4 regions of the Streptomyces sp. NBC_01077 genome follow, and region 3 is predicted to be linked to each of the others. Evidence: riboswitches for the same ligand, from Rfam matches in the RefSeq annotation. Region 3 holds a riboswitch; each other region holds the start of a gene.
What was found. Region 3 has a riboswitch for cobalamin ahead of OG462_RS06625 (energy-coupling factor ABC transporter permease). Riboswitches for the same ligand answer to the same signal wherever they lie in the genome.
Positions count from the first base shown of each region.

Region 1: linked by a shared signal. The riboswitch ahead of OG462_RS07385 (CoA-acylating methylmalonate-semialdehyde dehydrogenase) and the one ahead of OG462_RS06625 (energy-coupling factor ABC transporter permease) in region 3 are both predicted to bind cobalamin.
Region 2: linked by a shared signal. The riboswitch ahead of OG462_RS28870 (ribonucleoside-diphosphate reductase subunit alpha) and the one ahead of OG462_RS06625 (energy-coupling factor ABC transporter permease) in region 3 are both predicted to bind cobalamin.
Region 4: linked by a shared signal. The riboswitch ahead of cobN (cobaltochelatase subunit CobN) and the one ahead of OG462_RS06625 (energy-coupling factor ABC transporter permease) in region 3 are both predicted to bind cobalamin.

Region 1 covers NZ_CP108669.1:1,659,096-1,666,199, reverse strand. Annotated here, with positions in the region: gene aceB (malate synthase A) at 1-1,170, opposite strand, end outside; gene aceA (isocitrate lyase) at 1,269-2,585, opposite strand; gene OG462_RS07390 (short-chain fatty acyl-CoA regulator family protein) at 2,952-4,367, shown strand; cobalamin riboswitch at 4,455-4,634, shown strand; gene OG462_RS07385 (CoA-acylating methylmalonate-semialdehyde dehydrogenase) at 4,864-6,363, shown strand; gene OG462_RS07380 (acyl-CoA dehydrogenase family protein) at 6,360-7,104, shown strand, end outside.
Region 2 covers NZ_CP108669.1:6,328,830-6,335,933, reverse strand. Annotated here, with positions in the region: gene mctP (monocarboxylate uptake permease MctP) at 1-157, shown strand, start outside; gene OG462_RS28880 (hypothetical protein) at 241-846, shown strand; gene OG462_RS28875 (GNAT family N-acetyltransferase) at 890-1,390, shown strand; cobalamin riboswitch at 1,429-1,578, shown strand; gene OG462_RS28870 (ribonucleoside-diphosphate reductase subunit alpha) at 1,711-4,086, shown strand; gene OG462_RS28865 (ribonucleotide-diphosphate reductase subunit beta) at 4,086-5,102, shown strand; gene def (peptide deformylase) at 5,173-5,805, opposite strand; gene OG462_RS28855 (tetratricopeptide repeat protein) at 5,888-6,868, opposite strand; gene OG462_RS28850 (HD-GYP domain-containing protein) at 6,948-7,104, opposite strand, start outside.
Region 3 covers NZ_CP108669.1:1,465,779-1,472,882, reverse strand. Annotated here, with positions in the region: gene OG462_RS06650 (PadR family transcriptional regulator) at 1-386, opposite strand, end outside; gene OG462_RS06645 (FAD-dependent oxidoreductase) at 419-2,434, opposite strand; gene OG462_RS06640 (energy-coupling factor ABC transporter ATP-binding protein) at 2,607-3,452, opposite strand; gene cbiQ (cobalt ECF transporter T component CbiQ) at 3,506-4,255, opposite strand; partial or broken gene OG462_RS06630 (energy-coupling factor ABC transporter substrate-binding protein) at 4,478-4,726, opposite strand; gene OG462_RS06625 (energy-coupling factor ABC transporter permease) at 4,723-5,421, opposite strand; cobalamin riboswitch at 5,450-5,684, opposite strand; gene OG462_RS06620 (hypothetical protein) at 5,736-6,014, opposite strand; gene OG462_RS06615 (PTS-dependent dihydroxyacetone kinase phosphotransferase subunit DhaM) at 6,212-6,703, opposite strand; gene dhaL (dihydroxyacetone kinase subunit DhaL) at 6,700-7,104, opposite strand, start outside.
Region 4 covers NZ_CP108669.1:4,811,732-4,818,835, reverse strand. Annotated here, with positions in the region: gene OG462_RS21620 (serine hydrolase) at 1-921, shown strand, start outside; gene OG462_RS21615 (precorrin-2 C(20)-methyltransferase) at 934-2,436, opposite strand; gene OG462_RS21610 (precorrin-8X methylmutase) at 2,433-3,068, opposite strand; gene OG462_RS21605 (cobalamin biosynthesis protein CobG) at 3,083-4,369, opposite strand; cobalamin riboswitch at 4,442-4,600, shown strand; gene cobN (cobaltochelatase subunit CobN) at 4,636-7,104, shown strand, end outside.

The sequences.
Region 1 (7,104 bases), 190 kb from region 3:
GAGCTGGTGCGGGCGGTCGCCGAGTACGCAGTCGAAGACCTCCCGGCAGACCGGGACGAGACCGGGGTGCGCGACCCAGGAGCCGTCGAAGCCGTCCTCGGCCTCCCGCTCCTTGTCGAGCCGGACCTTGGCGAGGGCCGCCTCGTTCGTGGCCGGGTCCTTGCTCGGAACCTGGGCGGCCATGCCGCCGATGGCGTGGGCGCCGCGCCGGTGGCAGGTGCGCACCAGGAGTTCGGTGTACGCGCGCATGAAGGGCGCGGTCATGGTGACCTTCGCCCGGTCGGGCAGCAGGAAGTCGGTGCGGTGGCCGAAGGTCTTGATCAGGCTGAACAGGTAGTCCCAGCGCCCGGCGTTGAGGCCGGAGCTGTGCTCGCGGAGCTCGTAGAGGATCTCCTCCATCTGGAACGCGGCGGTGATCGTCTCGATGAGGACGGTGGCGCGGACGGTGCCCCGGGGGATGCCGAGCAGCTCCTGGGCGAGGACGAACACGTCGTTCCACAGCCGCGCTTCGTAGTGGTTCTCCAGCTTGGGGAGGTAGAAGTACGGGCCGTGCCCGGCATCGATCTGACGCTGCGCGCAGTGGAAGAAGTACAGCCCGAAGTCGACGAGCGAGGCCGGGACCGGGCTTCCGGCGAGCTCCAGGTGCTGCTCGTCGAGGTGCCAGCCGCGCGGCCGGACCACGAGGGTGGCGGGGTTCTCGCCGAGGCGGTACTCCTTTCCCTCCGGTGTCGTGAAGTCGATGCGGCGCTCGATGGCGTCGAGCAGGGTGAGCTGGCCGCCGATGACGTTGTCCCAGGTGGGTGCGGTGGCGTCCTCGAAGTCCGCCATCCACACCTGGGCGCCGGAGTTGAGGGCGTGGACGGCCATGCGCCGGTCGGGCGGGCCGGTGATTTCGACCCGGCGGTCGGTCAGGCCCGGCGCCGGCGGGGCGACCTGCCAGGAAGGGTCGGCGCGGACGGCCGAGGTGGCGACGGGGAAGTCGAGCGGGGAGCCGGTGGCGAGCCGGATGGCCTGCCGGCGGCGCTCCTTCAGGAGCCACTGCCGGCGTTCGCCGAAGGCGGCGGCGAGCCGGCCGACGAAGTCCAGCGCGTCGGGGGTGAGGATCTCGTGGTGGCGGTCACCGGGGGCGGCCAGGACACGGACATGACGGGTCGGGGCGCTGGTGGTCATCGAACTCTCCTGAGCTGCGGGGTGAACGGGGGCGGACGGGGACGGTCGCTCGCCCCCGTTCGGCCGGGGCGCGAGCCGGCCGGGCGCCGGAGGGTCGGCTAGTGGAACTGCTCTTCCTCGGTGGAGCCGGCGAGCGCAGTGGTGGAGGAGGCCGGGTTGACGGCGGTGGAGACGAGGTCGAAGTAGCCGGTGCCGACCTCGCGCTGGTGCCTGACTGCGGTGAAGCCCTGCGCCTGGGCGGCGAACTCCCGCTCCTGGAGGTCCACATAGGCGGTCATGCCGTGTTCGGCGTAGCCGCGGGCGAGGTCGAACATGCCGTGGTTGAGGGAGTGGAAGCCGGCCAGCGTGATGAACTGGAACCGGTAGCCCATCGCGCCCAACTCTCGTTGGAACTTGGCGATCTGGTCGTCGTCGAGCGCGGCCTTCCAGTTGAAGGACGGCGAGCAGTTGTACGCGAGCATCTGGTCCGGGTACTCGGCGTGGATCGCCTCGGCGAACTCGCGGGCCTGAGCGAGGTCCGGGGTGCCGGTCTCGACCCAGATCAGATCGGCGTACGGGGCGTAGGCGAGGCCGCGGGCGATGACCGGGGCCATGCCGTTCTGGACCCGGTAGAAGCCTTCGGCGGTGCGCTCGCCGGTGACGAACTGCGCGTCGCGCTCGTCGACGTCGCTGGTGATGAGGTTGGCGGCGAGGGCGTCCGTGCGGGCGATGATCAGGGTCGGGGTGTCGGCGATGTCGGCGGCGAGGCGGGCCGCGTTCAGGGTGCGGATGTGCTGGGCGGTCGGCACGAGGACCTTGCCGCCGAGGTGTCCGCACTTCTTCTCCGAGGCCAGCTGGTCCTCGTAGTGGATGCCGGCCGCACCGGCCGCGATCATCGCCTTGGTCAGCTCGAAGGCGTTGAGGGGGCCGCCGAAGCCGGCCTCGGCGTCGGCGACGATCGGCGCGAGCCAGTCGATGCCCTCGTCGGCCGAAGCGGTCGAGCCGCCCTCGGCGGTGGCGATCTGGTCGGCCCGCAGCAGCGCGTTGTTGATCCGACGGACCACCTGGGGAACGGAGTTGACCGGGTACAGGCTCTGGTCGGGGTAGGTGTGGCCCGCCTGGTTGGCGTCGGCGGCGACCTGCCAGCCGGAGAGGTAGATCGCCTGGAGACCGGCGCGCACCTGCTGGACGGCCTGCCCGCCGGTCAGCGCGCCCAGGGCGTGGATGTAGTCCTGCTCGTGCAGCTGTCGCCAGAGCCGCTCGGCCCCGCGCCGGGCCAGGGTGTGCTCCTCGCGGACACTGCCGGAGAGCCGTACGACGTCCTCGGCACCGTACGTGCGCTCGATGCCGGCCCAGCGGGGTTCCGCGGCCCAGCGCTCGGCCAGCCGTGCGGCCGCCGTGGATACCGCCGCTGCCGTCGTGTTCGTGTCTGCCATGACCGTCACCGTCTCCATGAGTCGTTCGAGCGGGCCGTGCACGTCAAAGGTGCAAAGGCTTGGCACTGTGTGCCGTTGTTGAGGGGTGCGGCCCGCCGTCCCTCGTGGAGCGAACTGGGCAATCGTGCCGAACCGCCGGCCGATACCCGCCGGGATCACCGACATCAGGGCATGAATCGCGCCCGGTGGTACCGCCGCGCCGCCTGGATCGGCGGGCCGCAGGACGACTCTCCCAATGACACTGGGTGCCATCAAGCAGGGATGATTGCCAACTTCTGCGAATCTTCCCGCGAGGTTTTGCCAAGTCTGCCAAGGCCGGCCCGCGCGGATTCCCGCGTAGGCTGAGGCGACGGACGAGGGGGCCCGGTGAGCAAGACGTATGCGGGAGCGCGGCTGCGGCGGCTGCGCGAGGAGCGGCGGATGAGCCAGGCGGAGCTGGCGCGCGTCCTGGCCATCTCGCCCAGCTACCTGAACCAGATGGAGCACGACTCACGACCGCTGACCGTGCCCGTCCTGCTGCGGCTGACCGAGGCCTTCGGCGTCGACCCCGGCTTCTTCTCGGAGCGCGACACCAGCCGGCTCGTCGCGGATCTGCGCGAGGCGCTGGCCGGGGAGGTCGCCGAGGCCCGGGTCTCCGCCTCCGACCTCGCCGAGCTCGCCTCCCGGATGCCGGCCGTCGCCCAGGTCCTCCTGGACCTCGGCCGCCGTGGGCAGCGGCTCGCCGAGGGCCTGGCCGGGGTGGCGGACGGCCGGGGCGGGGACCGGGGTGGACCGCTCTCCCCGCACGAGGAGATCCGCGAGTTCTTCTACCGCCGCCAGAACTACCTCCACGAGACCGACCTCGCCGCCGAGGAACTGGCCCGCGGCATCGGAATCCGGCCCGGAGAAGTCGTCCGCGCGCTCTCCACCCGGCTGGCGGACCGGCACGGCGTACAGGTCGTCGGAGACTCGGCGGGCGGTTCCGAGCGGCTGCACCACTACGAGGAATCCGGGCGCGTGCTCCACCTCTCCGCGCGGCTGCGGCCCGGCCAGCAGGCGTTCCGGATGGCCACGCAGCTGGCGTTGCTCGAATACGGGGACGAGCTGGACCGGCTTGCCGCGGAGGACTTCCCGGCCGGGTCCACCCCGCACGGCCTGGCCCGGATCGGGATCGCCAACTACTTCGCCGCCGCGCTGATCCTCCCCTACGGGGCCTTCCACAGGGCCGCCGAGGCGTTCCGCTACGACATCGAGCGGCTCATCGACCACTTCGGACTCGGCTACGAGACGGTCTGCCACCGGCTGAGCACCCTCCAACGTCCCAGGCTGCGCGGGGTCCCTTTCTCCTTCGTGCGCGTGGACCGGGCGGGGAACATGTCCAAGCGGCAGTCCGCGACCGGATTCCACTTCTCCCGCGCGGGCGGCACCTGCCCGCTGTGGAACGTGTACGAGGCGTTCGCCGCGCCCGGCCGGATCCACGTCCAGGTCGCGGCCATGCCCGACGGGCAGCGCCACCTCTGGACGGCCCGCGCCGTCACCCGGCACCGGGGCGGCTGGGGCGAGCCGGGCAAGACCTTCGCCATCGGTCTCGGCTGCGAGATCCGCCACGCGTCCCGGCTCGTGTACTCGGACGGGATCGACCTCGACAACGCCGGGGCCGCCACCCCGATCGGCATGGGTTGCCGGCTCTGCGAGCGCCTCGACTGCCCCCAGCGCGCGGTCCCTCCGCTGGGTCGCCCGCTCGCCGTGGACGAGAACACCAGCACGTTCGTCCCGTACCAGGTCGCCGACCGCCGCGTCTGAGACCTCGACGGGGGCGGTGCCGGCCACCGCCCGGACGGCGCGGGGCGCGCCGGAGTGGGGGTGGACTTACCAGGACGTCCAACTATATGTTCGTGAGAAGCCCGCGGTGCAGGGAAGCCGGTGTGAATCCGGCGCGGTCCCGCCACTGTGACCGGGGAGTGTGCTCTTCAGAAGTACAGGCCACTGGCGGAAACCATCCGTCGGGAAGGCCGGAGAGCGCGCGCTGATCCGGGAGTCAGGATACCGGCCGTGGGGTGTTCCGTGTTGTCCACGAGGATGGAGCAGACACGCATGGCACCGGTACGTGACCACGGCCCAGGTGATCCGGCGGAGTACCCGAACGGCGAGGCCCTGTCCCCGCGTTCGTGACTCGACGAGGGCGCCCACGCCTTCCCCTGTCCCGCGGTCGGACCCGCGGTGTGAACTCCCGATCGGTGTCGCACCGTGCTCCTCACCGCGCCTTCCTCGGATCCTCACCTGACGAGAGCAGGCTTCGATGGTCCGCGAACTCACCCATTTCATCGGCGGAAAGCACACCACCGGCACGTCCGGTCTCTTCGCCGACGTGTACGACCCCAACACCGGCGCCGTCCAGGCCAGGGTCCCCCTGGCCGGGCGCGCCGACACCGAGGCGGCGATCGCCGACGCCGAGGAGGCCCAGCGGGAATGGGGCCGATGGAACCCGCAGCGGCGCGCCCGCGTCCTGCTGCGCTTCCTCCAACTCGTCGAGGGCGAACGGGACTCCCTGGCCCGGCTGCTCTCCGCCGAGCACGGCAAGACCGTCGCCGACGCCCACGGCGACCTGCAACGCGGGCTGGAGGTCGTGGAGTTCGCCGCCGGTATCCCGCACCTCCTCAAGGGCGAGTTCACGGACAGCGCCGGCACCGGCATCGACGTCCACTCGCTGCGCAGCCCGCTGGGCGTCGTCGCCGGGATCACCCCCTTCAACTTCCCCGCGATGATCCCGCTGTGGAAGGCCGCACCTGCCCTGGCCTGTGGAAACGCCTTCATCCTCAAGCCGTCGGAGCGCGACCCGTCCGTACCGCTGCGGCTCGCCGAGCTGTTCCTGGAGGCCGGACTGCCGCCCGGCGTGCTCAACGTCGTCAACGGCGGCAGGGAAGCCGTCGACACCCTCCTCGAAGACCCCCGCGTCCAGGCCCTCGGCTTCGTCGGCTCCACCCCGATCGCCGCGCACATCTATGCCACCGCCGCCGCCCACGGCAAGCGCGCCCAATGCTTCGGCGGCGCCAAGAACCACATGATCGTGATGCCCGACGCCGACCTCGACCAGGCCGTCGAGGCGCTGATCGGCGCCGGATACGGCTCCGCAGGCGAGCGCTGCATGGCGATCTCCGTCGCCGTCCCGGTGGGGGAGGAGACCGCCGACGCGCTGGTGGCGAAACTGAAGGAGCGCATCGCGACCCTCCGTATCGGCACCTCCGACGACCCCGACGCCGACTTCGGGCCGCTCGTCGGCCGGGACGCCCTGGAACGGGTGAACGGCTACGTCGGGATCGGTGTCGGCGAGGGCGCCGAACTCGTCGTGGACGGCCGGGGGTTCACCCTCACCGGGCACGAGAACGGCTTCTTCGCCGGGGCGTCGCTCTTCGACCGGGTCACCCCCTCGATGCGGATCTACCAGGAGGAGATCTTCGGCCCCGTCCTGTGCGTCGTACGGGCCGCCGACTACGAGGAGGCCCTGCGGCTGCCCAGCGAGCACCCCTACGGCAACGGTGTCGCCATCTTCACCCGCGACGGCGACACCGCCCGCGACTTCACCCGCCGCGTCAACACCGGCATGGTCGGCGTCAACGTCCCCATCCCGGTCCCCGTGGCCTACCACACCTTCGGCGGCTGGAAGCGCTCCGGATTCGGCGACCTGAACCAGCACGGCCCCGACGCCGTCCGCTTCTACACCCGCACCAAGACCGTCACCTCGCGCTGGCCCTCCGGGGTCAAGGAAGGCGCGAGCTTCACCATCCCGACGATGGGATGAGCGCCGTGACCACCCTCACCGAGGACCAGCTCGCCCTCGCCGAAGTCACCCTCGACTTCGCCCAGGAACAGCTCGCCCCGCACGCCGTGACCTGGGACCAGGACAAGCACTTCCCCGTCGACGTCATCCGCAGAGCCGCCTCGCTCGGCCTCGGCGGAGTCTACGTACGGGAGGAACACGGAGGCTCCGGACTCACCCGGGCCGACGGCGTCCTCGTCTTCGAGACCCTGGCGACCGGCTGCCCCTCGATCGCCGGCTACCTCTCCATCCACAACATGGTCGCCTGGATGATCGACCGGTACGGGGACCATGCCCAGCGCGCCCGCCGGCTGCCCGGCCTCTGCTCCGCCGAGACCCTGGGCAGCTACTGCCTCACCGAACCCGGCGCGGGCTCGGACGCCGCCGCGCTGCGCACCCGCGCCGAGCGGGACGGCGACCACTACGTCCTGACCGGCGTGAAGCAGTTCATCTCCGGCGCGGGCGTCTCCGACGTGTACCTCGTCCTGGCCCGCACCGGCGCGGACGGCCCCCGCGGGATCTCCGCCTTCATCATCGAGCGGGGTGACCCGGGAGTCTCCTTCGGCGGGAACGAGCGCAAGATGGGCTGGAACGCGCAGCCGACCCGCCAGGTCGTCCTCGACGGGGTACGGATCCCCGCCGACCGTCGCCTGGGTGCGGAGGGCGACGGCTTCCGCATCGCCATGCACGGCCTCAACGGCGGCCGCCTCGGCATCGCGGCCT
Region 2 (7,104 bases), 4.9 Mb from region 3:
CCTCAACCTCGTCGTCACGGTCGTCCTGACCTTCGTCCTCAAGGCCGTCAAGGCCCCGGAGGGCGTCGACCAGACCTCTCCGGAGGACTACACGGCCGACGCGGGTGACCGCGGGGTCGACCCGAAGCTCCCGAAGGTCGGCGCCGAGACCCACTGATCCACCGCCGGACCCGACGAAGGCCGCCCTGCTTCCCCCGGAGGCATGGCGGCCTTCGCCGTCCCTGCGCGAGGATGCGGGACATGCGGATCGGACCACGCCCCACCCTGCTCGCCCTCCTCCCCCTGGCCCTCGCCGTCACCGGCTGCGGCACCGAGACGGCGGGCGGGCGACCCACGCCCGGCCCGGCCGAGCTGGACGCCCGCGCCCGCTGGGCGCAGACCGACAAGGACCATGTGTACGTCACCGGGGCCGAGGGCTTCGAGGTGTCCCGGATGGCGTCGGGGGTCATCGGCGACGACGGCTTCCAGGTCACCTACGTGACGAAGGACGGCGTCCGCCTCACCGTCTCCGCCGAGCGCCGCCCCTTCTCGGACGAGGAGTGCGCCGCGACGATCACCGCCGAGCAGGACAGCTGCGTCCGGGACGGCGACCGGTGGTACCTGCGGTCCGCCGAACGGCACGCGTACGTGCGCGAGGAGAACGGGCTGCGCGTCGAGGTCGCCGCCCCGCCCACCCTGTCCCGGAACGTGCTCGAGGGCGCCGCCGAGCGCGCCCACCGGGCCGATGCCGCCGAGCTCGACGCCGTCCTGCCGGAGGAGACCGGCCCCGGGCAGCCCGTCGAGCGGGGCGACCTGCCGCCGGTGGGCGACGGCGCCCCCGACAACTCGGTGGGGGCGGGCGGCTGAATCCCGTTGGGAGCAGGTGGCCGGCCGGAGGCACACTGCCCTCATGGACTTCACCATCAGGGCGGTACGGCCCGAGGACTACGAGGCGCTCGGTGAGCTCACCGCGGGAACCTATCTGAACGACGGACTGCTGAAGTACGGGGCGGAGGACTCGTACCTGGACGTGCTCAGGGACACGGCACGGCGGGCGCGCGAGAGCGAGGTGCTCGTCGCCGAGGACGGCGACGGGCGGCTGCTCGGCGGGGTGACCTTCGCCACCGGCGCCACCCCCTGGGCGGACATCGCGGTCGAGGGCGAGGCCGAGTTCCGGATGCTCGCGGTCTCCCGGGAGGCCCGTGGCCGGGGCGTCGGAGAGGCCCTCGTACGGGCCTGTATCGAGCGGGCGCGGGCCCTCCCCGGGTGCCGTCGCATCGTGCTGTCCACGGACGTCTCGATGGTCTCCGCGCACCGGATATACGAGCGCCTGGGCTTCCTCCGCACCCCTGACCGGGACTGGGAGCCGATCCCCGACCATCGGCTGCGTACGTACGCCCTGGAGTTCTGAGCCGGAGGCGCGACACAACATGTGGGGGGTGCCGCAAGCGGCGCCCCCCACATGTATGCTCGACCTCGCTGTCGACGCAGGGGAATCCGGCGCGAATCCGGAACTGTCCCGCAACGGTGTGCTTCGTACGGATACGACATATTCGGGCGAGGTGAGTCCGAGGACCTGCCGACAGCGCACCCGGTCCGTCCGTTCCGGGTGCCAATGACGTCCGGGCCTCGCGGAGTGGGCCGGTGGAAGCGTCGCGTCCGGCGTTACGGATGCCCGTCTGCCCGCCTTCCCCCGCCGCGGCCCCGAGCCGAGCGAGGGAGAGCCCCCACGTGACCATCGCGCCCGCCGATCCGGCTTCCGCCGAGGCTTCCGCGGTCGAGAGCGACGGCCCCGGGACCGTGCTGCTGCGGACCCTGACCGACCTCACCGCCGATCTCCCCGACACCGACCCCGGCAAGGTCGCCGCCGCCGCGCTCCGCGGCCGCAGCGCCGTCGCGGACGAGGCGGAACTGCGCGAACTGGCCACCGAGGCGGCCGCCGGTCTGATCGCCGAGGACCCGGCGTACTCCCGGCTCGCCGCCCGGCTCCTGACGATCACGATCGCCGACGAGGCGGCCGGCCAGGGCGCGTTCTCCTTCTCCGCCTCCGTCGCCGTCGGTCACCACGAGGGCCTGATCGCCGACCGCACCGCCGAGTTCGTCGCGCTGCACGCCGACCGGCTCGACGCGACCATCGACGCGGCCGCCGACGACCGCTTCGGCTACTTCGGTCTGCGCACCCTCTTCTCCCGCTACCTGCTGCGCCACCCGATCACCCGCAAGGTCATCGAGACCCCGCAGCACTTCATGCTCCGGGTGGCCTGCGGCCTGGCGGAGGACGAGAGCGTCCACGCGCTCGACGAGGTCACGGCGCTCTACCGCCTGATGAGCCGGCTGGACTACCTGCCGTCCTCCCCCACGCTCTTCAACTCCGGTACCCGTCACCCGCAGATGTCCTCCTGCTACCTCCTGGACTCCCCGCAGGACGAGCTGGACTCCATCTACGACCGCTACCACCAGGTGGCGCGTCTCTCGAAGCACGCGGGCGGCATCGGCCTCTCCTACTCCCGCATCCGGGCCCGCGGTTCGCTGATCCGGGGCACCAACGGGCACTCCAACGGCATCGTGCCGTTCCTGAAGACCCTCGACGCCTCCGTCGCCGCCGTGAACCAGGGCGGCCGCCGCAAGGGCGCCGCCGCCGTCTACCTGGAGACCTGGCACGCGGACATCGAGGAGTTCCTGGAGCTCCGCGACAACACCGGCGAGGACCAGCGCCGTACGCACAACCTGAACCTGGCGCACTGGATCCCGGACGAGTTCATGCGCCGGGTCAACGCCGACGCCGACTGGTCGCTGTTCTCCCCGGCGGACGTGCCCGAACTGGTCGACCTGTGGGGCGAGGAGTTCGACGCCGCCTACCACAAGGCCGAGGCGGCGGGCCTGGCCCGCAAGACGATGCCGGCCCGCGACCTGTACGGCCGGATGATGCGGACCCTGGCCCAGACCGGCAACGGCTGGATGACCTTCAAGGACGCCTCGAACCGGACGGCCAACCAGACCGCCGAGCCCGGCCACACCGTCCACTCCTCCAACCTCTGCACGGAGATCCTGGAGGTCACGGACGACGGCGAGACCGCGGTCTGCAACCTGGGCTCGGTCAACCTCGGCGCGTTCGTGGTCGGTTCGGACATCGACTGGGAGCGGCTCGACGCGACCGTCCGCACGGCCGTCACGTTCCTCGACCGGGTCGTCGACATCAACTTCTACCCGACCGAGCAGGCCGGGCGATCCAACGCCCGCTGGCGGCCGGTGGGCCTGGGCGCGATGGGCCTCCAGGACGTCTTCTTCCAGCTGAAGCTGCCGTTCGACTCCCCCGAGGCGCGCGCGCTGTCCACCCGGATCGCCGAGCGCATCATGCTCGCCGCGTACGAGGCCTCCGCCGACCTCGCCGAGCGCAACGGCCCGGTCCCCGCCTGGGACAAGACCCGCGCGGCCCGCGGTGTCCTGCACCCGGATCACTACGACGTGGAGCTCAACTGGCCGGAGCGCTGGGCCGCCCTGCGCGAGCGGATCGCCGCCGTCGGCATGCGCAACAGCCTGCTCCTCGCCATCGCGCCGACGGCGACCATCGCCTCGATCGCGGGCGTCTACGAGTGCATCGAGCCGCAGGTCTCCAACCTCTTCAAGCGCGAGACGCTGTCGGGCGAGTTCCTCCAGGTCAACTCGTACCTCGTCGACGAGCTGAAGCGGCTCGGCGTGTGGGACGCCCAGACCCGGGACGCGCTGCGCGACGCCAGCGGCTCGGTCGCGGGCTTCACCTGGATCCCGGCCGAGGTGCGCGAGCTGTACCGCACGGCGTGGGAGATCCCGCAGCGCGGCCTGATCGACATGGCCGCCGCCCGGACGCCGTTCCTGGACCAGTCGCAGTCGCTGAACCTGTTCCTGGAGACGCCGACGATCGGCAAGCTGTCGTCGATGTACGCGTACGCCTGGAAGCAGGGCCTGAAGACGACGTACTACCTGCGCTCCCGCCCGGCGACCCGGATCGCCCGCGCCGCCCAGGCGTCGACGGCCGCCGCCACCATCCCCGTACAGCAGGCGGCCCCCGACGCGGACGCCCTCGCCTGCTCCCTGGAAAACCCCGAGTCCTGCGAGGCCTGCCAGTAATGAGCTCCACCGAACAGAAGAACCTCCTCGACCCGGGCTTCGAGCTGACCCTGCGTCCGATGCGCTACCCGGACTTCTACGAGCGCTACCGGGACGCGATCAAGAACACCTGGACCGTCGAGGAGGTCGACCTCCACTCGGACGTCGCCGACCTCGCCAAGCTCACCCCCGGTGAGCAGCACATGATCGGCCGTCTGGTCGCGTTCTTCGCGACGGGCGACTCGATCGTCTCGAACAACCTGGTCCTGACGCTCTACAAGCACATCAACTCCCCGGAGGCGCGCCTGTACCTGTCGCGCCAGCTGTTCGAGGAGGCCGTGCACGTCCAGTTCTATCTGACGCTGCTCGACACCTACCTGCCCGACCCGGACGACCGCGCCGCCGCGTTCGACGCGGTCGAGGAGATCCCCTCCATCCGCGAGAAGGCGCAGTTCTGCTTCCGCTGGATGGACTCGGTGGAGAAGATCGACCGCCTGGAGACCCAGGCCGACCGGCGCCGCTTCCTGCTGAACCTGATCTGCTTCGCCGCGTGCATCGAGGGCCTGTTCTTCTACGGCGCCTTCGCGTACGTGTACTGGTTCCGGTCCCGCGGTCTGCTGCACGGTCTCGCGACCGGCACCAACTGGGTGTTCCGAGACGAGACGATGCACATGAACTTCGCCTTCGAGGTCGTGGACACCGTCCGCAAGGAGGAGCCGGAGCTCTTCGACGACGCGCTTCAGCAGCAGGTCACGGACATGCTGAAGGAGGCCGTCGAGGCGGAGCTGCAGTTCGGCCGCGACCTGTGCGGCGACGGCCTGCCGGGCATGAACACCGAGTCGATGCGCGAGTACCTCCAGTGCGTCGCCGACCAGCGCCTCCAGCGCCTCGGCTTCGCCCCGGTGTACGGCTCCGAGAACCCGTTCGCGTTCATGGAGCTCCAGGGCGTCCAGGAGCTGACCAACTTCTTCGAGCGCCGCCCGTCCGCCTACCAGGTGGCGGTCGAGGGCTCGGTGGACCTGGACGAGGACTTCTAGGCCCGGCCTGTACGTGAGAGGGGCCCCGCACTCATGCGAGTGCGGGGCCCCTCTCGTACGCATACCGGGATCAGGCGTTCGGCACCGTCTCGTAGCGCGGGGTGCCCTCTTCCATCTGGCGCAGGGCGTCCTTGCGGTCCCGCTTGGAGAGGCGGTCGATGTACAGGTAGCCGTACAGGTGGTCCGTCTCGTGCTGGAGGCAGCGGGCGAAGTAGCCGGTGCCGCGCACCTTGATCGGGTTGCCCTGGGCGTCCTGGCCGTGGACCTCCGCGTAGTCGGGGCGGGCCAGCTCCGCGTAGGCGGTCGGGACGGAGAGGCAGCCCTCGTTGGACTCGTCGAGGACGCGCAGCTCGGCCGGGAGCTCCTGGAGGACCGGGTTGATCACGACACCGGTGTGCCGGAGGCCCTCGTCGTCGGGGCAGTCGTAGACGAAGACCTTGAGGTCCACACCGATCTGGTTCGCGGCGAGGCCCACGCCCTCGGCGGCCTTCTGGCTGGCGAACATGTCGTCGATGAGTGCCGCGAGCGAGTCGTCGAACTCGGTGACGTCCTTGCACTCCTTGTGGAGCACCGGGTTGCCGACCACCGTGATCGGGCGGGCGGTGCCGCGCTCACGGTGGGCGAGCTCGCGCGCCTCGCAGTCCTCCGTGTCCACGACGAACCCGTCGTTGATGGCCTGCTCGTCCGTCTCCTGCTGCGCCATGTCCGGCCGCGCCTTCCTGAAAACCCGATTCCGTCGAGAGACAGCCTACGGGCCCGGCCTGATCCAGGAGCCACCCCCGGGCTCAGCAGACCTCTTCGAGATCGCGCCACTCGCGACTGTCGGGACTGTCCGCCACCCAGCCGTCGAGGAGTCCCCGCACCAGGCCCGCCGGGGCCGCGATGCCGCACTCCCGCTCCGGGACCCACAGCTCGCCCGGCGAGCGGTGCCCGAGCGGCCCCGGGTGGCCCGGCTCGCTGTGGTCGTGCGGGTCGGAGTGCTCGCCCTCGCCCTCCGCGCTCGGCATGGTCGACTCGGAGCAGGCACGACAGAGCAGCCGCACGGAGGACGACCAGTCCTCGGCGGCGAAGCCCGCTTCCGCGGCGAGCAGCTCCAGGGCGTCCCGGTCGGCCTCGGTGGCCGCCTCCAGGAGGACGACCCAGGTGGGGACGGGTGAGGGGGCCCACAGCTCGATCTCGTCGAAGACCGGGTATGAGGGGCCGGCGGTGGTGGTGCGCTCGCCGTTCGGCACGCCGTCGTGGAGGACGACCTCGCCCCAGCGGCGCCCGGAGGACGGCAGCGGGATGGAGAGGACCTCGATCCGGGCCGGGTCGAGCCGGCGGCCCCACACGACCTCGGCCTCGCCCTCGGGCGAGAGCCGGACGGCGGCGCTGCCCAGTTCCATCCCGGCGGGCTCACCGGTGCCGGCGGCGGCGCCGGGCACCTTCAGTCCGTACGCCTGCCAGGCGCGGCGGGCCAGCGGCCAGTCCTGGAGCGCGGTGGCGGCGATCCCCACGTTCCACCAGTCGGGGGCGCCGCTCTCCTTGTCGAGGAGAGCGACCGCGCGGAGCCCGGCGGCGCGCGCCTGCTCCCAGTCGTGCCGGAACTTGTGCAGCAGCGCCAGGTTGAACCAGGACTCCGAGAGCCAGGGCTCAAGATCCGCCGCGCGTGTCAGGAGTGCGCCCGCGTCCTCGTACCGGCCGTCGCCGATCAGCGTGAACGCGCGGTCGGTGGCCTGCCGCCATGAGGCGGAGGGCCGATGCCGTACCTTCCCGAAGATCTTCACGATTCCCGCCTGCCGGTCGCTTCACCCTCTTGTTCGCATCCAACCATGCCCGGTCGGACGCGCGCTCATTACCCATGGGTTACCCAGTGGCGACGGAGGTCACCCCAGCCGTTCCGCCCCGCGCCAGGACTCTGGCCAGGCATTCGACGACATCCGGGTGATAGTCGCGGGCGGTGCCGAGCCGGAGCCGCTCCAGGGCGTCGAGGGCGGCGCCCGCGCTCTCGCCGCCCGCGAGG
Region 3 (7,104 bases):
TATTCGTCCAACTGCTCCTGGTGCAGCGCGAGATGACGGGCCAGTTCGGCGCGGAGGCCCGACGCGCCGACCACCGCTGCCGCCCGCATCCGGAGCAGCAGCGCGGCCCGCATCGGTTTCGGGTCCTCGGACCTCGCCACCCAGGTGCCGAGTTCGGCGCGGCCGGCCGGCAGCACCTCGTACTCCTTCCGCTGCCCCCGTACCGGCACCGGGGCGGGCAGGGCACGGATGTGCCCCGCCTGCTCCAGCTTGCCCAGTTCGCGATAGATCTGCTGGTGCGTGGCCGACCAGAAGTAGCCGATCGACTTGTCGAAGCGGCGCGTCAGTTCGAGGCCGGAGGACGGCTTCTCGAGCAGCGCGGTGAGGATCGCGTGCGGGAGGGACATGGACGCATCCTAGAAGTGGCCGGCCACGGTGATCACAGGGTGGCCGCGAGCCGGGTGCCCTGGTCGATGGCCCGCTTCGCGTCCAGCTCGGCGGCCACGTCCGCGCCGCCGATCAGGTGCGCCACCCTGCCTGCCGCCACCAGCTCCTCGAACAGGTCCCGGCGCGGCTCCTGGCCCGCGCAGAGCACGACCGTGTCGACCGGCAGCAGCTGTGCCTCGCCGTCGATCGTGACGTGCAGACCCTCGTCGTCGATCCGGTCGTACGACACACCCGCGACCATCGCCACGCCCCGGTGCTTGAGCTCGGTGCGGTGGATCCATCCCGTGGTCTTGCCGAGGCCCGCGCCGACCTTGGACTCCTTGCGCTGCAGCAGGTGCACCTGGCGCGGCGGCGCGCCGCGCTCGGGGGCGCGCAGTCCGCCCCGGTTCTCGTAGGAGGTGTCGACACCCCACTGGCGGAAATACGTCTCGGGATCCTGGCTCGCGCCCTCCCCGCCGTCCGTGAGGAACTCGGCGACGTCGAAGCCGATGCCGCCCGCGCCGATGATCGCGACCCGCTCGCCGACGGGCGCGCCGTCCCGCAGCACGTCCAGGTAGCTGAGGACGCTCGGGTGGTCCACGCCCGCGATGCCGGGGGTGCGGGGGGAGACGCCGGTGGCGACGACGACCTCGTCGAAGTCGTCCAGGTCGGACGAGGAGACCGGGGTGTTCAGGCGGACGTCGACCCCGCGCTCGGCGAGCTGCACGCGGAAGTAGCGCAGCGTCTCGTCGAACTCCTCCTTGCCGGGGACCTTCCTGGCGATGTTCAGCTGACCGCCGATCTCGGCCGCCGCGTCGAACAGCGTCACGGCGTGTCCGCGCTCGGCCGCCGACACCGCGCAGGAGAGGCCGGCCGGGCCCGCGCCGACGACGGCGATCCGCTTGGCGCGGCGGGTGGGGGAGAGGACCAGCTCGGTCTCGTGGCAGGCGCGCGGGTTGACCAGGCAGGAGGTGATCTTCAGATTGAAGGTGTGGTCCAGGCAGGCCTGGTTGCAGCCGATGCAGGTGTTGATGGTGTCGGCGCGGTCGGCCGTGGCCTTGGCGACGAAGTCCGGGTCGGCGAGGAAGGGGCGGGCGAGCGAGACCAGGTCGGCGCGGCCGTCGGCGAGGATCTCCTCGGCGACCTCGGGGGTGTTGATGCGGTTGCTGGTGACGAGCGGTACGGAGACCGCGCCCATCAGCTTCTTCGTCACCCAGGTGTAGGCGCCGCGCGGCACGGAGGTCGCGATGGTGGGGATGCGTGCCTCGTGCCAGCCGATACCGGTGTTGATGATGGTGGCGCCGGCCGCCTCGATCTCCTTGGCGAGCTGGACGACCTCCTCCAGGGTGGAGCCGCCGGGCACGAGGTCCAGCATGGAGAGGCGGTAGACGAGGATGAAGTCCTCGCCGACGCGCTCGCGGATCCGGCGGACGATCTCCAGCGGGAAGCGGACGCGGTTCTCGTAGGAGCCGCCCCAGCGGTCGGTGCGCTGGTTGGTGGCGGCGGCGATGAACTCGTTGATGAGGTAGCCCTCGGAGCCCATCACCTCGACGCCGTCGTACCCGGCCTCCTTGGCGAGCTCGGCGCACCGGGCGTAGTCCTCGACGGTCTGCTCGACCTCGGCGTCGGTCAGCTCGTTCGGTACGAAGGGGCTGATGGGGGCCTTGAGGGCGCTGGGCGCGACGAGCGCGGGGTGGTACGCGTACCGGCCGAAGTGCAGGATCTGCATCGCGATCCGGCCACCGGCCTCGTGCACGGCGTCGGTGATCAGCCGGTGCTCGGCGACCTCGCCGTCGGTGGTGAGCTTGGCGCCGCCGTCCCAGGGGCGTCCGGCGTCGTTGGGCGCGATGCCGCCGGTGACGATGAGGCCCACGCCGCCCCGGGCGCGCTCCGCGTAGAAGGCGGCCATGCGCTCGAAGCCGTGCTCGGTCTCCTCGAGGCCGACGTGCATCGACCCCATGATCACCCGGTTGGGCAGGGTGGTGAACCCGAGGTCGAGCGGGCTCAGCAGGTGCGGGTACGGGGTCATGCGGGCGCCTCCTCGCGCAGGAACGTCGGTCTCAGTTCTAGGGGACCCCCACCCTTTGTGCAACTAGTTGCAGAAGATTCGGGACGTGATGTCTACTACTCAGTAGCAAAGGACGGGGCAAGGGCGGGCGCGGACCGGGGCGCCGCGCGATCGGACGCCCCGGAAGCCCGGCTCACCGCGCTCGGCGGGCCCCGCCCGTCATCCCCGTACCGCTCCAGGCCTCCAGATCCTCCGGGGTGCGCGGCTCCGGAGCGCCCGCGGCGAGCAGGCCGTGAGTGCGAAGCAGCCGTGCCACCGCCGTGCCCCAGGGGTGCCGCAGCCGGGCCTCGTCGAGCAGCGCGTCGTCCGCGAGGAGCTCCGCGACCGGGCCGGTCCGCAGGCCCGAAGGGGCGAGCACCGCCGCCTCGTCCGCCCAGCGCAACGCCAGATCCACGTCGTGCGTGGCCATCAGCACCGTCGTCCCGGCCTCCCGCAGCCGCTCAAGCGCGTCGAGCAGCCGCTCCTGCCCGTGCGGGTCGAGGCCGGCCGTCGGCTCGTCCATGATCAGGACCCGCGGCCGCATGGCCACGGCGCCCGCGATCGCCGCCCGCTTGCGCTGCCCGTACGACAGCAGATGCGTCGGCCGGTCCGCGAGCGCCACGATGTCCAGCGCCTCCAGGGCCTCCCGCACCCGTCGCCGTACCTCGTCCTCAGGCAGCCCCAGGTTCATCGGACCGAACGACACGTCCTGGCCGACCGACGCGGCGAACAACTGGTCGTCCGGATCCTGCACCACCAGTTGCACGGTCGTCCGCAGCCGGGTCAGCCCCTTCCGGTCGTACGCCACCTCCGTACCGTCCAGGCGCAGCGACCCGCTTCCGCACCGGAGCCCGCCGCTGAGCAGCCGCAGCAACGTCGTCTTGCCGCTGCCGTTGCGGCCCAGCAGGGCGACCGCCTGCCCCTCCGCGACGGCGAAGTCCACGCCGGACAGGACCGGGGGCCCGTCCTCGTACGCGAAGCCCGCCTTCACCAGTTCCACGACAGGGGTCGGAGGCGATGGAGGACGCGGAGGGGCCGGAGGGGCCGGAGACGTCACGGAAGGAACCTTTCCAGTACGAGGGTGAGGGCGACGAGCCCCGCAAGGAGCGCGCCCGTCGCGGCGAGGAACGGGCGGGAGACCGCGCACGCGGGCACCAGGACCCGCAGCGTCCCGTCGTACCCCCGCCCCGCGAGCCCCGACTGCAGGCGCTGCGCCCGGTCGAAGGCCCGTACGAACGTGGTCGCGCCGAGGCCCGCGAGCGAACGCCAGGTCGCGGCCCGCGTGGTGTGCCCGAGGCGGGCCGCCTGGGCCTGCCGGATCTTGGACAGCGAGTCGAGGAGCAGGAAGATGATCCGGTACATCACCAGCGCCACGTCCACCACCGGCGCCGGCACCCCCGCCCGTACGAGCCGGGGCAGGACGTCGGACACCGGCGTCGTGAACGCGAAGAGCAGCACCCCGAGCGACGCCGAAGCGGTCCGCAGCAGCAACTCGCCCGCCTGCACCGGGCCGCCCGGCGCGAGAGCGACGAGCCCCCGCGTACCGCCCACCTCGAAGAGCAGCGGAATCGCTCCCGTGACACAGAATCCGAGCGGGACGCGGAACGCCCGCCACAGCGCCCGGCCCGGCACACCGGCCGGACCGAGCAGCACCGTGAGCGTGGCCACCGCCACGAGTACCGCACCCGGCCACGGCGGCAGACTCACCGCGCACAGCGTCAGACCGAAGCCGAGAAACGACTTCTCGGCCGGATGTCGGCGGCGCCAGCGACTGCTGTGCGCCGCCGCGTCGATCGGCAGCATCGGCGGCCACGCGCCCGCCCCGCCGGCGGACCCGCCGCCGGAGCCGGAGCCGCCTTCGTTCGCCGCGGTCCCGGCCTCAGCCGTCATGGCCTCGGCCGCCTCGGCCTCCGTCCTGGCCTCGGCCGCCTCGGCCGGTTCCGTCCTGGCCCCAGCCGTCCCGGCCGCCTCCGCCCGGGCGGCCCCCTGTCGGCGGCCACGCCGCAGACCGAAGTAGTACGCCAGGACACCGGCGCCGAGGGCCGCCTGAAGAGCGAACAGCGCCGACTCGATCTCCCCGGACGGCGGCTCGTACAGCGGGCTGAACCACGGTTCGTAGTCCGGCTGGAGCTCCGTGATCGCGGTCTCCGCCTCCGCGTCGGCCCCGGTGAACGGTTCCTCCTTGTGGTCCCCGAGCCCCAGCGCGAGCGGCAGGACCGCGAGCACGGCGACGACGAGCAGCAGCAGGGTGTTGATCTTCGCGTTGCGGCTCATCGCGCGGTCGCCTCCTCGCGCCGCTCGGCCTTGCGCCCGGCGAGGACGCCGAGCCGGATCAGCTCGCCCTTGCTCGACTGCGTGAGCAGTCGCATCACGAGCACGGTGAGCAGGCCCTCGCTCACCGCGAGCGGGATCTGGGTCACGGCGAAGATCCCGCCGAACTTGGCGAGCGCGCCGGGGATGCCGCTGCCTGGGTCGGGGAAGGCGAGCGCCAGCTGCACGCTGGTCACGCAGTATGTGGACAGGTCGGCGACGAACGCACCGAAGAAGACGGCGACCATCAGCGGCGCACCGAACCGGCGGAGCAGCAGATAGGTACCGAACCCCGCCCAGGGCCCGACGATCGCCATCGAGAAGACGTTCGCGCCGAGCGTGGTCAGCCCGCCGTGCGCGAGCAGCAGGGCCTGGAAGAGCAGGGTGATCGTTCCCAGGACCGCCATGATCGGCGGCCGGAACAGGATCGCACCCAGACCCGTACCGGTCGGGTGCGAGCAACTACCGGTCACTGAGGGCAACTTGAGCGCCGACAGGACGAAGGTGAAGGCGCCGGCGGCGCCGAGCAACAGGGTGGACTCGGGGTTCGACCGCACCTCGCGGGTCAGCGCGCGGACCCCGTGGACGACGAACGGCGCGGACGCTACGCCCCAGGCGGCGGCGTGCACAGGGGGCAGATACCCCTCGGCTATATGCATGGTCGGGAGACCCTCTCCAGCACCTCGTGGATGGACAACGCACCCTGGCCGGTCTCCTGGCTGACGGTCATACGCCGGACTCCGCCTTCCCACACCACGACGGTTTCCCATCGCGGTCCAGTGGCTTCCCCGTGGGTGTCTCCCGCGGGGGTGGAGCCGGACCTCCCGATCACAGTGGCGAGGGCCGCACCGGTACTTCACCGGTTTCCCGTACACCAAGGCCCTGCGACATTAGTGCGTTGACCAGGTACATCACAATGTGGGTGCTTGTAGGGTCCCGTGGCGGCGCCGTGGATCTCCCCGATCTCCCCGGCCTAGCTGTTCCTGCCGCTCCGCACGAGGGCCGCGATGGCACCCGGCGCCACGACGACCGCTGCCGCGAGCGCCGCGAGCAGCATGGGGTCCGGGCCGTCGTAGTCGGACGCCACGTCCGCATTGGCGCCGAACAGAGCCGCGCCGACCACCAGGAGGACCGAGACGCCGAGTACGCCCCTCGCCCATGCCTTGCGGGCGGACGGGGTGCGCAGGGGCACCAGCGCGACCAGGAACCACACGAGCGCGAGAATCACTACAGCGGACAGACTGCCCGACATCGCCCCTCCTCCATCACCTGGCCGGGCCAGGTGGCGCACGGATGAAAGCCGGCTCCCGGAGAGGCCCGCCGCACAACCGGATCGCGGTTGTGATCTCCCAGGGTAGGTCGCACCCATGCCGCCACAGCGGCTGAGTTTCGGCCAAACAGCGCCTGAGACTCAGCCGCTTGACGTCGGAGAACCGTCGTTCGTCGCCTTCACCCCTTGCGATAGGCGTACGCCTCCGAGGCCGCCGCCGCCACGGCGTCGAGGTCCCCGCCCGCGCTCGCCGTGACCAGCGCGGCGACCGTGCCCTCGACGAACGGGGCATCCAACAGGCGGGAGCCCTCGGGCAGTTCGTCGCCCTCGGCGAGGAGCGCCTTCACCGTGAGTACCGCGCTCCCCAGATCGACCAGGATCGCCACGCCCGCACCGCGGTCGACGCCCTTCGCCGCCTCGGAGATCAGCTCGGAACTCGTCCCCAGACCACCGTCGGGAGTCCCACCGGCCGGGAGGACCGGGGCGAGCTCGCCGCCGCCGGCGAGCCCCCGGGCCAGCTCGGCCACGGCCGACGCGACGGCGGCGCTGTGCGAGACGAGCACGATGCCGACGAGACCGGAACCGGCGCCGAAGCCCGAGCTGGAGCCGGGGCTGGTCCCGGTCCCGGTCCCGGACCCGGTCCCCGCCCCCGTCCCGGTCCCGGCGCTCATGAAGCCCCCTCGGTGCTCGACGCCTCCGTACGGGCGGTCTCGTCGAGCGTGGCGAACAGCAGCGCCGAGGACGTGGCCCCCGGATCCTGGTGCCCCACCGACCGCTCGCCCAGATAGCTGGCCCTGCCCTTGCGTGCCCGCAGCGGTACGGTCGCGAGGGCGCCCTCCTCGGCGGCCGCGCGGGCCGCGCCGAACGAGCCCCGCAGGCCCTCCACGGCCGGCACGAGCGCGTCGAGCATGGTCTTGTCGCCCACCTGCGCGCCGCCCAGCTGGGACACGGCGGCCACACCGGAAGCGAGGGCCTCGGCCAACTGCTCCCGGGTCACGCGCTCGTCGTCGCCCAGCGTCTTGCCGGTACGGCGCAGCAGCGTGCCGTACAGCGGTCCCGACGCACCGCCGAC
Region 4 (7,104 bases), 3.3 Mb from region 3:
AAGCTCGCCGGGGACACCCTCTACAAGCCCGCCGGCATGAACGACACCAGCTCCACCTTCCGGGACTTCGCCTCGAACCCCGACCGCGCCTTCGGCCACGTCAAGGAGGCCGACGGGACGTGGAAGGCGCGGTACGTACGGGACCCGGACGCCCAGTCCCCCGCCGGCGGTGTCAGCTCCTCGGCCCGTGACATGGCGACCTGGCTGCGGCTCCAGCTCGCCAACGGCTCGCTCGACGGGCGCCGGATCATCGACGAGGACGCCCTCGACCTCACCCACCACCCCGAGTCCGTCGCCGCCCCGGCGCACGCACCGGCCGGCCGGACCGGCTTCTACGGCCTCGGCTGGAACGTGTCGTACGACGACGAGGGCCGGCTGCGGCTCTCCCACACCGGTGCGTTCGCGCTCGGCGCGCACACCAACGTCACGATGCTGCCGGGCGAGCAGCTCGGGATCGTCGTCCTCACCAACGGCGCGCCGGTCGGCGTCGCCGACACCGTCGCCCTCGACTTCTTCGACACCGCGCAGGACGGGAGGCCGAGCCGGGACTGGCTGCCGCTCGTCGATGCCATCTACCAGCAGCAGGCGGACGCCGGACGGTCCCCCACGAACTACGCGAAGCCGCCGGGCGACGCCGCGTCCGCGAAGGCGAACAGCGCCTACACGGGGACGTACACCAGCGACTACTACGGCGAACTGACCGTGGCCGGGGGCGGCGACGGTGGGCTGGTCCTGCGACTGGGGCCGGAGCCCCAGTCGTACCGGCTCACCCACTACGACGGCGACACGTTCGGCTTCCCGACGCGCGGGGAGAACGCCGTCGGGCTCACCGGCGTCACGTTCTCCCCGGACGGTAAGACGGTCCGCGTCGAGTACCTGGACCAGGAAGGTCTCGGCACCTTCACCCGTGGTGGCCGGTAGCAGCCGGCAGGCTCACCCGTAGCGGCGCGGCGTCCAGGTGATCGTCCGGCCGTCGGCCCGCTCGACCGCACGCGTCTGCGAGGAGCCGACGAGGAGCAGGGTGCGCATGTCGACCTCGGACGGCTCCAGGGTCTTCAGGGTCACGACGCGCACCGACTGCTCGGGGCCGCCGACGTCACGGGCGACGACCACCGGGGTCTCGGGCGAGCGCAGTTCGAGCAGGAGGTCGCGGGCGGCCGCCACCTGGTGCGTACGGGACTTCGACCCCGGGTTGTAGAGCGCGAGGACCAGGTCGGCGGCGGTCGCGGCGCGCAGCCGGGCCTCGATGACGTCCCAGGGCTTGAGCCGGTCGGAGAGCGAGATCGTCGCGTAGTCGTGGCCGAGGGGGGCGCCCGCGGCGGCGGCGGCCGCGTTGGCGGCGGTCACCCCGGGGAGGACCCGTACGGGCACGTCCGCGTACTGCGGCTCGCAGGCGACCTCCAGGACGGCCGTGGCCATCGCGAAGACGCCCGGGTCGCCGCCCGAGACGACGGCGACGTGGTGGCCGCGCCGGGCCAGGTCGAGGGCGAACTCGGCCCGCTCGGACTCCACTTTGTTGTCCGAGCCGTGCCGGATCTGCCCGGGGCGGAGCACCGGCACCCGGTCCAGGTAGGTGGTGTAGCCGACGAGGACGTCGGCGTTGACGAGCGCGCCGCGCGACTCGGGGGTGAGCCAGGGCGCGCCGGCCGGTCCGGTGCCGACGACGACGACCTCGCCCCGCTCCCGTACGGCGGGTTCCCGGTCGATACGGGAGGGCAGCACGGCGACGGAGAAGTACGGGACGGACGCCGGGTCGACGTCCACGAGGTCGCCGGTCCGCTCGCCCGCCATGAACGCGCGCTCCACGTACCGGGCGTCGTCGAGCCGGCCGGCCCGCTCCAGGGCCCGCTTCACGGTGGGGAAGGTGCGGCCGAGCTTCATCACGACCGCCGAGTCGGTGCCCGCGAGACGGGCCGTCAGCTCGTCCTCCGGCAGGGTGCCGGGGATGATCGTGAGGACCTCCTCCGCCTCGCAGAGCGGCTCGCCGAGCCGGGCGGCGGCGGCGGACACCGAGGTGACGCCGGGGATGACGGTCGTGTCGTAGCGGTGCGCGAGCCGCTTGTGCATGTGCTGGTACGAGCCGTAGAACAGCGGGTCGCCCTCGGCGAGCACGGCGACCGTGCGGCCCGCGTCGAGGTGCGCGGCGAGGCGGGCCGAGGCTTCCTCGTAGAAGTCGTTCAGGGCGCCCCGGTAGCCGCCCGGGTGGTCCGTGGTCTCCACCGTGAGCGGGTACATCAGCCGTTCCTCGATGTGGTCCGCACGGAGGTGCTCGGCGGCGATCGAGCGGGCGATGGAACGGCCGTGGCGGGCCGAGTGGTACGCGATGACGTCGGCGGCGGCGATGGCCTTCACGGCGGCGACGGTCATCAGGTTCGGGTCGCCGGGGCCGAGCCCGACGCCGTACAGCTTGCCGGTGGTGGTGCCGGTTCCGCTCATGCCTGGATCTCCGCTTCGTGAGCGATCGCGTTGATCGCGGCGGCCGTCATCGCACTGCCGCCGCGCCGGCCCCGTACGACGAGGTAGTCGAGGCCCAGGTCCTGCGCGGCCAGGGCGTCCTTGGACTCGGCGGCGCCGATGAAGCCGACCGGTATGCCGAGGACGGCGGCGGGCTTTCCGGCTCCCTCCGCGACCATCTGGAGGAGGTGGAAGAGGGCGGTCGGCGCGTTGCCGATGGCGACGACGGAGCCTTCGAGGCGGTCGCGCCACAGTTCGAGGGCGGCGGCGGAGCGCGTCGTGCCGAGGTCGGCGGCGAGGCCCGGCACGGACGGGTCCGAGAGCGTGCAGATCACCTCGTTGTCGGCGGGCAGCCGACGCCGGGTGACACCGCTGGCGACCATCTGGGCGTCGCAGAGGATCGGCGCACCGGTCCGGAGCGCGGCGCGGGCGTTCGCGACGACCTGCGGCGACCAGGCGATGTCGCGTACGAGGTCGGTCATGCCGCAGGCGTGGATCATCCGGACCGCCACCTGGGCGACGTCGGCGGGCAGCCCCGCCAGATCCGCCTCGGCGCGGATCGTGGCAAAGGACCGGCGGTAGATCTCCGCCCCGTCCTTCTCGTAGTCGAACATCCTGTTGCTCTCGCTCATCTCGTCGTACGGGCCGCGGTCACGGCTTCGGGCAGGGCGGTACGGGGGGTGGGGACGCCGTCCACCAGGTAGTCGCCGCCGGCGGTGGCGAGGACGTCGGTCCAGTCGCCGTGCGGGTGTCCGCAGCGGCGCTCGCACCCGGAGAAGTGCACGGGGAGGCCGGGGCGGTCGGTGTGGTCGGGGCGGCTGGAGAGGCCTGGGCGGTCGGGGTGCACGGGGAGGCCGGTGTGGTCGGGGCGTGGGCCCGGGACCGCGTCCGCGCGGACGTCGGCGAGGGACTTGGCGCAGCCGGGCCGCCCGGTGCAGGCGGTGACGCCTGCCCAGGGGGAGTCGGCGCGGGTGATGAGCCCGGCTGCGTCGAGGGCGGGCAGCCGCTCGGCGCCGGCCCCCACCACGACGACTCCGCGCCAGGGCGTGAGCCGTACCTCGTCGGCGGGAAGCAGCGCCCGGAGCTGGGCGGCGGTGAGCCGGCCGAGCGGGGCGAGGAGGGAGAGGGCGGCGGCGCCGAGGGTGCCGGGGGGGAGGGGAGGGCCTTGGGGAAGCTCCGGCGCGGCTACGGGCTCCGCCGTCACCCCCGACTCCGCCACGTCCACCTCGTACCCCTCAGGGAGTTCCCGGACCCGCCAGGCCCCGGTTCCGGCCTTCCGCGCCGCGGCCAGGAACCCGCCCGCCACCGCCAGGGCCGCGCCGGGCGCGTCGGAGCCCGAGAGGCGGACGGCTCGCCCGCCGACGTGCAGCTGCGCCTCGCCGCGACCCACTGCGACCAAGGTCACATCCCCGCCGAGCCCGGCCACGTCACCGCGCCCGTCGTCGAGGACGAAGAGGAACCGGCCGGAGAGCGCCGCCGCCCAGGGCGCGGCGCACAGGAGCGCGTCCAGCTCGCGGGCCCACAACTGCACGTCGGCGGTGCCGAGTCCGTCGAGGCCCGCGGCCGGGGAGGCCACGATGTTGCGGACGCGTTCGTGGGTGGGGGAGGGCAGCAGGCCCGCCTCGTCGAGGAGCGCCGCCAGCTCCGCCCCGCAGTCGTCCGTGAGGCCGCGCAGCTCCGCGTTGCCGCGCGAGGTGATGCTGATCCGTCCGTCGCCGAGGGTCTCCGCCGCATCCGCAAGGGTCTCGACCTGACGTGACGTCAAGCGTCCTGCGGGCAGGCGGAGTCGGGCGAGGCGGCCGTCGTCGGCGGAGTGCAGGCGCAGCGCCCCGGGGCACGCGTCGCCACGGTCCCGTATGCGAGGTTCGCCCGGCTCGGGCACCGGGGGCGGGGTGGGCGGCATGGCGGCGAGCATACCGACGGGCCACCGGGCGGCCACCGGGTGTGATCCGGCCGACTCGGCCGTCCGCCCCGGCCCGTCGACCGCACGATCTACTATGCAGACGGCATGGGGTCCCAGGACCCCGGGGAGGAAGCCCGGTGAGAATCCGGCGCGGTCCCGCCACTGTGAGCCGGTCCGGTCCGTGCGTCAGCACGATCCCGGGCAGGTGAGTCAGGAACTCCCGCCGTCCATACGACCACCCGGGGCGCGGACAACCCCGAGGAAGGCCTGCGCTCGCCATGCTTCTGCTGCTGTCGCACTCCGACACCGACCTGCTCAGCGCCCGCGCGGCCGGCGGCCCGGTGGAGTACCGCTTCGCCAACCCCGCCCGTCTCCCCCTCGCCGAGCTGACCGGTCTCCTGGCCGACGCCGAGCTCGTCGTCGTACGCCTCCTCGGCGGCCTCCGTTCCTGGGAGGAGGGCCTCGACGCGGTCCGCGCGGCCGGCAAGCCGGTGGTCGTCCTCAGCGGCGAACAGGCCCCCGACGCACAGCTGATGGAGGCGTCCACCGTCCCCGTCGGCGTCGCCACCGAGGCGCACGCCTATCTCGCGCACGGCGGCCCCGCGAACCTGGAGCAGCTGGCCCGCTTCCTCTCCGACACCGTCCTGCTCACCGGTCACGGCTTCGAGTCCCCGGCGGCCGCCCCCACCTGGGGCCCGCTGGAGCGCACGCCCCGGACGACCGACGGTCCGACGATCGCGGTGCTCTACTACCGCGCCCACCACATGAGCGGGAACACCGGCTTCGTCGACTCGCTGTGCGAGGCGATCGAGGACGCCGGAGCGCAGGCGCTCCCGCTGTACGTGGCGTCCCTGCGCGCCCCCGAGCCGGAGCTGCTCGACCGCCTCCGTACCGCCGACGCGATCGTCACCACCGTCCTCGCGGCGGGCGGTACCAAGCCCGCCGAAGCGCAGGCCGGCGGCGACGAGGAGGCCTGGGACGCGGGCGCGCTCGCCTCGCTCGACGTGCCGATCCTGCAGGCGCTCTGCCTGACGGGTTCGCGCGCCGCCTGGGAGGAGAACGACGAGGGCCTCTCCCCGCTGGACGCCGCCAGCCAGGTCGCCGTCCCCGAGTTCGACGGCCGGCTCATCACCGTCCCGTTCTCCTTCAAGGAGATCGACGAGGACGGCCTGCCCGCGTACGTCGCCGATGCCGAGCGCGCGGCCCGCGTCGCCGGGATCGCCGTACGGCACGCCCGGCTCCGGCACATCCCGAACGCCGAGAAGAGGCTGGCACTCGTCCTCTCCGCGTACCCGACGAAGCACTCCCGCATCGGCAACGCCGTCGGTCTGGACACCCCCGCCTCCGCCGTCTCCCTCCTGCGCCGTCTGATCGCCGAGGGGTACGACTTCGGTCCCGCCGAGGAGCTCCCGGGCCTGGTCTCCGGCGACGGCGACGAGCTGATCTACGCCCTCATCGAGGCCGGCGGCCACGACCAGGACTGGCTCACCGAGGAACAGCTGGCGAAGAACCCCGTCCGCATCCCGGCCGCCGACTACAAGCGCTGGTACGCGACGCTCCCCGAGGAGCTGCGGACCCACGTGGAGGAGCACTGGGGCCCGGCGCCCGGCGAGATGTTCCTCGACCGGTCCCGCAATCCCGAGGGCGACATCGTCCTCGCCGCGCTCCGCCGCGGGAACCTGCTGATCCTCATCCAGCCGCCGCGCGGCTTCGGCGAGAACCCGATCGCGATCTACCACGACCCCGATCTCCCGCCGTCCCACCACTACCTGGCCGCCTACCGCTGGATCGCCGCCCGCGCCGAGGACGGCGGCTTCGGCGCCGACGCCATGGTCCACCTGGGCAAGCACGGCAACCTGGAGTGGCTGCCCGGCAAGAACGCCGGCCTGTCCGCCGCCTGCGGCCCCGACGCGGCCCTCGGCGACATCCCCCTGGTCTACCCGTTCCTCGTCAACGACCCGGGCGAGGGCACGCAGGCCAAGCGGCGCGTGCACGCGACCCTCGTCGACCACCTGGTGCCGCCGATGGCCCGCGCCGACTCGTACGGCGACATCGCGCGTCTTGAGCAGCTGCTCGACGAGTACGCGCAGATCTCGTCCATGGACCCGGCGAAGCTGCCCGCGATCCGCGCCCAGATCTGGACCCTCATCCAGGCCGCCAAGCTCGACCACGACCTGGGCCTGGAGCAGCGCCCCGAGGACGACGGCTTCGACGACTTCCTGCTGCACGTCGACGGCTGGCTGTGCGAGGTCAAGGACGCCCAGATCCGCGACGGTCTGCACGTCCTCGGCGGCGCCCCGGAGGGCGAGGCCCGGGTCAACCTGGTCCTCTCCATCCTGCGCGCCCGCCAGATCTGGGGCGGCACGCAGGCGCTGCCCGGTCTGCGCGAGGCCCTCGGTCTCGACGAGTCGGCCGCGACCCGCACGACCGCCGACGAGGCGGAGGCGAAGGCCCGCGAGCTCGTCGAGGCGATGGAGGCGGCGGACTGGTCCGTGGACTCCGTCCCGACCGTGGCCGCCGCCTACGGCTCCGACGTGCACGCCGTGCTGCGGTTCGCCTGCGAGCAGGTCGTGCCGCGCCTGGCCGCCACCACCGACGAGCTGACGCACGCCGTGCACGCCCTGAACGGCGGCTTCGTCCCGGCCGGCCCGTCCGGCTCGCCGCTGCGCGGCCTGGTCAACGTCCTGCCGACCGGCCGGAACTTCTACTCGGTCGACCCGAAGGCCGTGCCGTCCCGGCTCGCCTGG